4 regions of the Streptomyces sp. NPDC048172 genome follow, and region 3 is predicted to be linked to each of the others. Evidence: riboswitches for the same ligand, from Rfam matches in the RefSeq annotation. Region 3 holds a riboswitch; each other region holds the start of a gene.
What was found. A riboswitch is a leader RNA that binds a small molecule or an ion and turns the genes downstream of it on or off. The one in region 3 is predicted to bind cyclic di-AMP.

Region 1: it holds a riboswitch for cyclic di-AMP, as region 3 does, so the genes downstream of both, ACGF3A_RS42405 (M23 family metallopeptidase) here and ACGF3A_RS25790 (transglycosylase family protein) in region 3, are expected to answer to the same signal.
Region 2: it holds a riboswitch for cyclic di-AMP, as region 3 does, so the genes downstream of both, ACGF3A_RS01560 (NlpC/P60 family protein) here and ACGF3A_RS25790 (transglycosylase family protein) in region 3, are expected to answer to the same signal.
Region 4: it holds a riboswitch for cyclic di-AMP, as region 3 does, so the genes downstream of both, ACGF3A_RS08605 (peptidoglycan DD-metalloendopeptidase family protein) here and ACGF3A_RS25790 (transglycosylase family protein) in region 3, are expected to answer to the same signal.

Annotation. Positions count from the first base shown of each region.
Region 1 is NZ_JBIDAT010000016.1:109,442-111,631, forward strand. Features, by position in the region: gene ACGF3A_RS42400 (M16 family metallopeptidase) at 1-901, shown strand, start outside; cyclic di-AMP (ydaO/yuaA leader) riboswitch at 1,149-1,315, shown strand; gene ACGF3A_RS42405 (M23 family metallopeptidase) at 1,329-2,190, shown strand, end outside.
Region 2 is NZ_JBIDAT010000001.1:321,522-323,711, reverse strand. Features, by position in the region: gene pcrA (DNA helicase PcrA) at 1-511, opposite strand, end outside; cyclic di-AMP (ydaO/yuaA leader) riboswitch at 691-862, shown strand; gene ACGF3A_RS01560 (NlpC/P60 family protein) at 870-2,108, shown strand; gene ACGF3A_RS01555 (hypothetical protein) at 2,127-2,190, opposite strand, start outside.
Region 3 is NZ_JBIDAT010000006.1:27,307-29,496, forward strand. Features, by position in the region: gene ACGF3A_RS25780 (LLM class flavin-dependent oxidoreductase) at 1-65, shown strand, start outside; gene ACGF3A_RS25785 (hypothetical protein) at 62-409, shown strand; cyclic di-AMP (ydaO/yuaA leader) riboswitch at 699-908, shown strand; gene ACGF3A_RS25790 (transglycosylase family protein) at 914-2,140, shown strand; gene ACGF3A_RS25795 (glutathione S-transferase C-terminal domain-containing protein) at 2,180-2,190, opposite strand, start outside.
Region 4 is NZ_JBIDAT010000002.1:32,036-34,225, reverse strand. Features, by position in the region: gene ACGF3A_RS08610 (PP2C family protein-serine/threonine phosphatase) at 1-809, shown strand, start outside; cyclic di-AMP (ydaO/yuaA leader) riboswitch at 1,038-1,198, shown strand; gene ACGF3A_RS08605 (peptidoglycan DD-metalloendopeptidase family protein) at 1,211-2,190, shown strand, end outside.

The DNA of each region.
Region 1 (2,190 bases), on a different contig from region 3:
CAAGGAGCTCTCCCTGGAGCTGTTCCCCGCCGAGTCCCGGATGTCGCGTCCGCGCCAGGGCACGGAGGAGACGGTCGCCCGTATCGACGCCGCGGCCGTACGGGCGTTCTACGAGGCGCATGTGCGCCCCGCGACCGCCACCGCCGTCGTCGTCGGCGACCTGGAGGGCGTGGATCTGGACGCGGCGCTCGCCGACACCCTGGGCGCCTGGACGGGCTCGTCCTCCGAGCCGCGCCCGGCACCGCCGATCACCGCGGACGACGCGGGCCGTGTCGTGATCGTCGACCGTCCCGGCGCGGTGCAGACGCAGGTCCTCATCGGCCGCGTCGGCCCGGACCGGCACGACCGGGTGTGGCCCGCGCAGCTCCTGGGGGTCTACTGCCTGGGCGGCACCCTCACCTCCCGCCTGGACCGCGTCCTGCGCGAGGAGAAGGGGTACACGTACGGGGTGCGCGCCTTCGGCCAGGTGCTGCGCTCCACCGCGGAGGGCACGGGCGCAGCGCTGATGGCCATCAGCGGCTCCGTCGCCACGGACGTGACGGGTCCGGCGCTGGACGACCTGTGGAAGGTGCTGCGCACCCTCGCGGCCGAGGGCCTGACGGACGACGAGCGGGACGTGGCGGTGCGGAACCTGGTAGGGGTCGCCCCGCTGCGCTACGAGACGTCGGCGGCCGTCGCCGGGACCCTGGCCGACCAGGTCGAGCAGTACCTGCCGGACGACTTCCAGGGCGAGCTGTACGCGCGGCTGGCCGAGACCGGCACGGTGGAGGCGACGGCGGCCGCCGTCAGCGCCTTCCCCGCCGACCGCCTGGTGACCGTCCTGGTCGGCGACGCCTCGCAGATCGCCGGTCCTGTACGGGAGTTGGGGATCGGCGAGGTCAAGGTGGTCAGCGGAGGCTGATCCGGAGGGCCGGTGGAGACCGGCCCGGACCCCATGCGTCCCCGAGGCCCCGTGGAAGTGGTACGTCCGCTTCCGCGGGGTCTTGTCGTGTGACCCGTGGGACCGTCAAATGTCCGATTGGTTCAGTGTTGTGGTGAGAAGCGGTGTGGCGTGTGCGACAAACTCCGGGATTCGTTTGGCGACCCGGAGACGACCCGCTTAGCGTCGGTGCCGCTGTGCGTCAGAAGTGACCGCGCCCGCGGCCGACGCCCAGTGATCGCCGAGTCCCGAGGACCCGTCAGGGCCCCCGAGGGAGCCGGGGACCCACACGAAGTCCCTGGGGTGAATCGAGCGACCCCCGCCAGGGGTTGCCCGTAGGAGACCTTCCTGCTCCGAACCCGTCAGCTAACCCGGTAGGCGACAGGGAAGGAAAGGAGTACGCCAGCTCATGGCGTTCACCCGTGCCACCGGGAAGCACCGACGTCCCAAGCAGCCCAGCCGCATGCGCCGTGCGAGCGCCGGGGCGGCCGGCATAGCCGGGCTCACCGCCGCAGGCGTCGTCGGGACCCTCGCGTCCCCGGCCATGGCCTCCGACGGTGGGCAGAGCGACGTCCACGACACCGGCCTCACCCACGCCATCGAGGCGCGCGGCGACCTGGCCCAGGCTGTCGACCAGCAGGCCACGGAGGCGAAGACCGCCACCATGCAGGCCCAGGCCGAGACCGCCGCCAAGGCGGAGGCCGCGAAGACCAAGGCCAAGGCTGAGGCCGAGGCGAAGAAGAAGGCCGCCGAGGCCAAGCGCAAGGCGGCCGCCGCCAAGGCCCGCGAGAAGGCCAAGGAGGCGCGCGCCGAGAAGGCCACGCAGACCGCCTCCCGTTCCGCGGCCCCGAAGCGCGCCGCGGTCGGCGGCAGCGGCTACGTCGCGCCCGTCGACGGCTCGTACGTCTCCACGTCCTACAAGTCCGGCGGCTCCATGTGGTCCTCCGGCAGCCACACCGGCATCGACTTCCACGCGGGCATGAACACCCCCGTGAAGTCCGTCGCCGCGGGCGAGGTCGTCGAGGCGGGCAACGGCGGCGCGTACGGCAACAACATCGTGATCAAGCACAAGGACGGCACGTACACGCAGTACGGCCACCTGAACTCGATCGGCGTCTCGGTCGGCCAGTCCGTCTCCGCGGGCCAGCAGATCGCCCTCTCCGGCTCGACCGGCAACTCCTCCGGACCGCACCTCCACTTCGAGGCCCGTACCGGCCCCGACTACGGCTCGGACATCGACCCGATCGCGTACCTGCGCCAGCACGGTGTGA
Region 2 (2,190 bases), on a different contig from region 3:
AGGTGGAGACCCACATCGACTGCGCGCGGGGGCCGACGAGCTCCTCCACGCGCTCCTTCATCTCGCCCGCCGCCTTGTTGGTGAACGTGATGGCGAGGATCTGGCCCGGGTGCACGCCCCGCGCGCCCAGGAGGTGGGCGATGCGGTGGGTGAGCACGCGCGTCTTGCCGGAGCCCGCGCCCGCGACGATCAGCAGGGGGCCGCCGGAGTGCACGACGGCCTCACGCTGCTGCTCGTTCATCCCCTCCAGCAGCGCGGCGGGATCCACGGCGGGGCGGGGCGCGCCGTCGCGATAGTGCCCGTCTCGGGCGGCGCCGCCGGTGAAGGTGCCCGCGAAGAGATCGTCCGGGATCTCCTCCTCGGGCCCGCCGGGCGCGCCGTCCTCGGGCGGCGGCGGGGGCGCGTCCGCCTCGGGGCCGGTGCCGTCGGTGCTGTCCGCACCGTCGGCGCTGTTGGCGCTGTCGGCGCCGTCGAGGTCCGCCAGGAAGCTGTCGTCGAAGAGGCTGCTCATCGTCGTACGAGTCTAGGCCGCCTCACTGACAGCGTTTCGTCCCCGTGAAAGATAACGAGGAGATATCGGACTAGTCGAACACCAGCCTTCACACGGGCACCACACCCCCGCTACCGTGCCGTGTCAGGCAGCCCGGATCACCAGTCGGCGAAAGCGTCGGCGCGGGCCGCCTCCGCCGAGTCCGGTCCGCGCCTCACCGTGTGCCGGAGCCGGGGACCCACCCGTACGGCCACGCAGCGCGCGGCCCGTGCGACTGGGGTGAATCGGCGCGGCCCGCCCGGCCCGCCGTAGGGCAGCCTTCCGACGCCCGAACCCGACAGCTAACCCGGTAGGCGGTCCACGGAAGGAGTCGCCGGCCTTGGCGTCGCATCGCAAGCCGCGCACCCGAGTTCTGCAGTCCACCGCGACCACGCGGGGCGCCATAGGCGTCACGACGGCCGCGATAGCCTCCGTCACCCTCCTCTCGCAGGGTGCGAACGCCGCCCCCGGCGACCCTTCGGGCGGCGGCAAACGGTCCCTCTCCGAGGTCAAGGAGCGGGTCGACACCCTGTACCGCCAGGCGGGCACCGCCACGCAGAAGTACAACGCGGCCAAGGAGAAGACCGACAAGCAGCGCAAGAAGGTCGACGGCATGCTCGACCAGGTCGCGAAGCGCACGGAGAAGCTGAACGACTCGCGCCGCCTTCTCGGCACCTACGCCGCCGCGCAGTACCGCACCGGCGGCGTCTCCCAGACGGCCACCCTGCTGCTCACCAAGGACCCGCAGGGGTTCTTCAAGCAGTCGCACATCATGGACCGGATGACCGGCCGCCAGAAGGAGGCCGTCACCGACTACCAGGAGCGCGCGAAGTCCGCGGGCAAGAAGCGCTCCGAGGCGAGCAAGCAGCTCAAGACGCTCACCGCCTCGCAGAAGTCGCTGAAGTCGAGCAAGCGTGAGATCCAGTCGAAGCTGTCCGAGGCGCGCGGCCTGCTCTCCAAGCTGACCGCACAGGAGAAGGCGCGGCTGGCGGAGATCGAGCGCCAGAAGCGCCAGGAGGCGCGTCAGAAGGCCAAGGAGCGCGCGGAGCGCGAGCGGCGCGAGGAAGCGCGCAAGGAGCGCGAACGCGAGCGCGAGGGCGGCGGCAACGGCGGCGGCCAGGAGGACGGCGGCGGCTCCGACAACGGCTCAGGCTCGGGTTCGGGATCCGGCTCCGGGTCGGGATCCGGTTCGGGCTCGGGATCGGGCTCCGGTACGGGCAGCTCGTACGCGCAGAAGGCCGAGAAGGTCCTCGCCTTCGCCAAGCAGCAGCTCGGCAAGCCGTACGTCTGGGGCGCCACGGGCCCGAACTCGTACGACTGCTCCGGCTTCACCCAGGACGCCTGGAAGGCGGGCGGCGTCTCGCTGCCGCGCACCACGTTCGACCAGGTGAAGGTGGGGACGAAGGTCGCCAAGTCCGCGATGAAGCCGGGCGACCTGATCTTCTTCTACGACGACATCAGCCACGTGGGCATCTACGTCGGCGACGGCCAGATGATCCACGCCCCCAAGCCGGGCGCGAACATCCGCTACGAGTCGATCGACTACATGCCGTTCCACTCGGCGGTCCGCCCGGCGTAGGGGCTCAGGTCCCGGACCTCAGGTCCACAGAACGGCGATGAAGATGTTGGCCACCGTCAGGAGGCCGACGGCTCCGAAGAGG
Region 3 (2,190 bases):
GGGACCGGGCGAGCGCGGCGCGCGGGCCGCACGCGCTCGACCCCGCCGAGTCGGCCGCCCTATGACATACGTCACCGGGCCGGGGACCGGCTCCTCTCCGGACGGGCTCACCGTGCGGCGCGTACGCGCGGGCGATCCGCTCGTACGCCCGCTGCTGCGGGAGCTGGCGCGGGAGTACGCGGCGCGGTACGGCGGGGAGGCGCTGGCCGAGCTCAGCCGGTATCCGGCGTCCGAGTTCGCGCCGCCGCGCGGCACGCTCCTCCTGCTGCTGGACGGCGGCGTCCCGGTGGCCGGGGGCGCCTTCCGCGGGCACGAGACGGCCGGGACGGCGGAGCTCAAGCGGATCTGGACGCACTCCGCACCCCACCCTGCGCGCATTTCTCTCATTTCGGGCATAAGCATTGATTAGCCTCCCCGATACGCCTTGCTCCAGGGGGACTTCACGAGCCTCCTGAGGGCCGTTGTCGGTGAGTCGACTCACAGGACGCAGCTCACACAGGGGGTCCGGCGCCTGATGTGTACGCGCCGCACGCGCTTGTGTTTCAGCAGCGCACGCCGGAAATGCGATCTCCCTGCGGGTCTTCTGCGGAGAATTCCGACGACCCCGTCAAGCACCCCGGAAAACGATCAATTGTTTGTCCCGCCCAAATCGGTGTGCTTAGGGTGCACGAGCTGTCGCCGACCTAGTGCGGCAGTTCGCCGCCCAGACGCCGAATCCTGCCGCTGGCGCGCGAAAACAACACCGTTGGCAGGAGCGGGGGAACCAGGTAAGTGCCTCGCGTGGACTTTCACGGTCCGTTCGAGGCTTGGGGTGAAGCCGCACTGGCGCGCCACGCGCAGCCATTGCGGCCGGGCTACAACTCCGGCCCGAATCCGACAGCTCACCTCGTAGGCGTAGGAGAGGAATTCCCCTATGTCCGGAGCGCATGCAGCTCGGAAGTCCCGCCGTCTTCGCATCGCCGCCTCCCTCGCGCTGACCGCGGGTGGCGCGGGCGTCATTCTCCCCCTCGTCACCGCGGGCCAGGCCTCGGCCGCCTCGGTGGACACCTGGGAGAAGGTCGCCCAGTGCGAGTCCACCGGCAACTGGAAGGCCAACACCGGCAACGGCTACTACGGCGGCCTCCAGTTCAACAACTCCTCCTGGGCCGCCGCGGGCGGCACCAAGTACGCGCCGCGTGCCGACCTGGCCACCAAGGACCAGCAGATCGCCACCGCCGAGAAGCTGCTCGCCATGCAGGGCCCGGGCGCCTGGGCCTGCGCGGGTGCCGGTGGCCTGACCTCGGGCGGCCCGAAGGCCGACGTGAACCCGGACGGCAACGCGCAGTCCAGCACGCAGAACGCCGCCAAGCCGCAGCAGCAGGCCGCGCCGAAGGCCGCGCCCAAGCCCGCGCAGCCCAAGCCCGCGAAGCCGGCGCAGCCCGCCAAGCCCGCGCCGCAGACCGGTGGCAGCGCGTACGTCGTCAAGGGCGGCGACACCCTGCACAAGATCGCCGACGCGCACGGCGTCGAGGGCGGCTGGAAGGCCGTCTACGACCAGAACCGCAAGGCCGTCGGCGGCAACCCGAACGTGATCTTCCCGGGCCTCAAGCTGACCCTGGGAGGCTCCGCCGCCGCCCCGTCCGCCTCGGCGGACCAGGGCGCGAAGCCGCAGGGCTCCGCCTCGGCCCCGGTGAAGAAGCAGGCCGCCCCGGCCCCGGCCGCGAAGCCCGCCGCCCCGTCCGCCCCCTCCGCCTCGACGGGCTTCGTCCGTCCGGTGCCGGGCGGCACCAGCACCCCGTACCAGGCGTCCGGCGGCAGCTGGTCCAGCGGCAGCCACACCGGTGTCGACTTCACCGCCGGCTCCGGCACGCCGGTGAAGTCCGTGGCCGCGGGCGAGGTCGTCAAGGCGGGCAACGGCGGTGCCTACGGCAACGAGGTCGTCGTCAAGCACGCCGACGGCAAGTTCACCCAGTACGGCCACCTGTCCTCGATCAGCGTCCAGGTCGGCCAGAAGGTCGGCGCGGGCAGCCAGATCGCCCTGTCCGGCTCCACCGGCAACTCCACCGGCCCGCACCTGCACTTCGAGGTGCGCACCGGCGCCGAGTACGGCTCGGACATCGACCCGGTCTCGTACCTGCGTGCCCACGGCATCTCCGTCTGAGCCGCCGCTGAGCACCACCCCGGCCTGAGCAGCCGGTCCTTACGTCGCGT
Region 4 (2,190 bases), on a different contig from region 3:
TCGCCAGCGCCCGTATCGTCGCCGAGGCCGCGCAGCTCGCGGTGCTGCCCGCGCCGCCCGCGCGCGTCGGCGGGCTCATCGTCGCCGCGCGCTACAAGGCCGCGCAGACCGACGCCAGCATCGGCGGGGACTTCTACGCCGTACAGCACACCCCGCACGGCGTCCGGCTCATCGTCGGCGACGTCCGGGGCAAGGGGCTCGGCGCCGTCTCCGCGGTCGTCATCGTGATCGGGGCCTTCCGCGAGGCGGCCGAGGAGGAGCCGACGCTGGCGGGGGTCGCGGCGCGGCTCGACCGCTCGCTGGAGCGCGAGGGGCAGCGGCGGCTCGGCATCCAGCAGTTCGAGGGCTTCACCACCGCCGTCCTCGCCGAGCTGCCCCCGGTCGCCGAGGGCGCGGCGAGCCGCACCCTGCGCCTGATCAACCGGGGCCACCCGCCGCCGCTCCTCCTCGACCACGGCGCCGTCCGCTCGCTCGACCCGCGCGTCCCCGCGCTGCCGCTGGGCGTGACGGAGCTGGGGGTCTGGCCGGACCGTGCCGACGAGTTCGCGTTCCCGGCGGGCGCGCAGCTCCTGCTCTACACCGACGGGCTCTCCGAGGCGCGCGACGAGGAGGGCACCTTCTACGACCCCGTACGGCGGCTGTCCGACCATCCGTTCGAGGATCCCGAGGCCGTGCTCGACATGCTCATGGGCGACGTCGAGGCGCACACGGGCGGCGGCACCTCCGACGACATGGCGCTGCTCGCCGTCGGCCGCCCGGAGCGCGCGGGGCGGACGCCCTCGCGGGCCGCGTCACGCGCCCGTGAGTAGTCACCCTCCGCGATCCTCCGCCTCAACTCCCGTGACCACGCGTCCCAATTGGGCGCACCTGTCCCGGAAAGTGCTGGCCATGGTGACCAGGAATTAACGGGAACGGCTTGGAATCACGGGCGCGCTTCTATTAACGTCCGATAACGCAGCGCGGTCGTCACTGTCGTCACGAGAGACGGCACCGTGCGCCGTCGCCGAATCCCGCGTGTGCGACACCCCCGAGCGACAACTCGACAGGCATCGCACGCACAGCGGGAACCGGGGAACCACCCCTTCGTGTCAGCCCAGACCCGGAGGATGGGGTGAATCGGGCCGGTTCGCGCCGTCCCGTAGGAGACCTTCCTGCTCCGAACCCGTCAGCTAACCCGGTAGGCGAGAGGAAGGAAAGGAGAACGCCCCCCGTGGCGTCCAGGTCGCAGAGGCATGCCCCCGAGGTCGCGTACGACCCGTTCCACGACGACGACGGGTCAGCGCCGTACGACGCGTACGGCCCCTATGACGCGTACGGCCCCTACGACGCCGCTCCCGGCGACAGGGGCGACGAGACCTGGGAGGAGTGGAACCCCACCGAGGAGTCCATCCGCCCGGTCCGCGGCCGTCACCGCGTCGGCAAGCAGCGCAGCGGCGGCATGGCGCGCAGCGGCGCCGTCCTCGGCGTCGGCATGATCGCCGCGGTGGGCGCCGGTGGCATGGCCACGGCCAAGGACAAGGACCCGGCCGCCATCTCCATGCCCGACCTGGGCTCCGTCGCGAAGGTGGGCGAGCACCTCCCCGACGCCAAGGACCTCCCGGGCGTCGGCGACCTCATATCCGACGACGGACCCTCCGGCGACGCCGAGACGCTGGCCGGTGCCCAGGGCGAACAGCCCCTCACCCAGGCCGGTCTGACGCAGGAAGAGGCCGCCGAGGGCACCAAGGACGCGGGCGAGGCGCTGCGCGCCAGGATCCTCGCGCAGGCCGAGACGCAGAAGCACAACGTCGAGGACGAGGCCCGCGAGAAGGCCGCCGCCGAGGCGACCCGCAAGGCCGCGGCCGAGGCGAAGCAGAAGGCGGACGCCGAAGAGGCCAAGCAGAAGAAGGCCGAGGCGGAGCGGAAGCGGAAGATCGCCGAGGAGAAGAAGCGGAAGGCGGAGGCCGAGCGCCGCGCCAAGCTCGCCCGGCAGTACGTCGTCCCCGTCTCCAACTACCAGCTCAGCGCCGGCTTCGGCCAGGGCGGCGGCATGTGGCAGAACGACCACACAGGCCAGGACTTCGCCGCCCCCAACGGCACCCCCGTCAAGGCGCTCCACTCCGGCACGATCAAGGAAGCGGGCTGGGCCGGTTCGTACGGCTACCGCATCGTGCTGGAGCTGGAGGACGGTACCGAGATCTGGTACTGCCA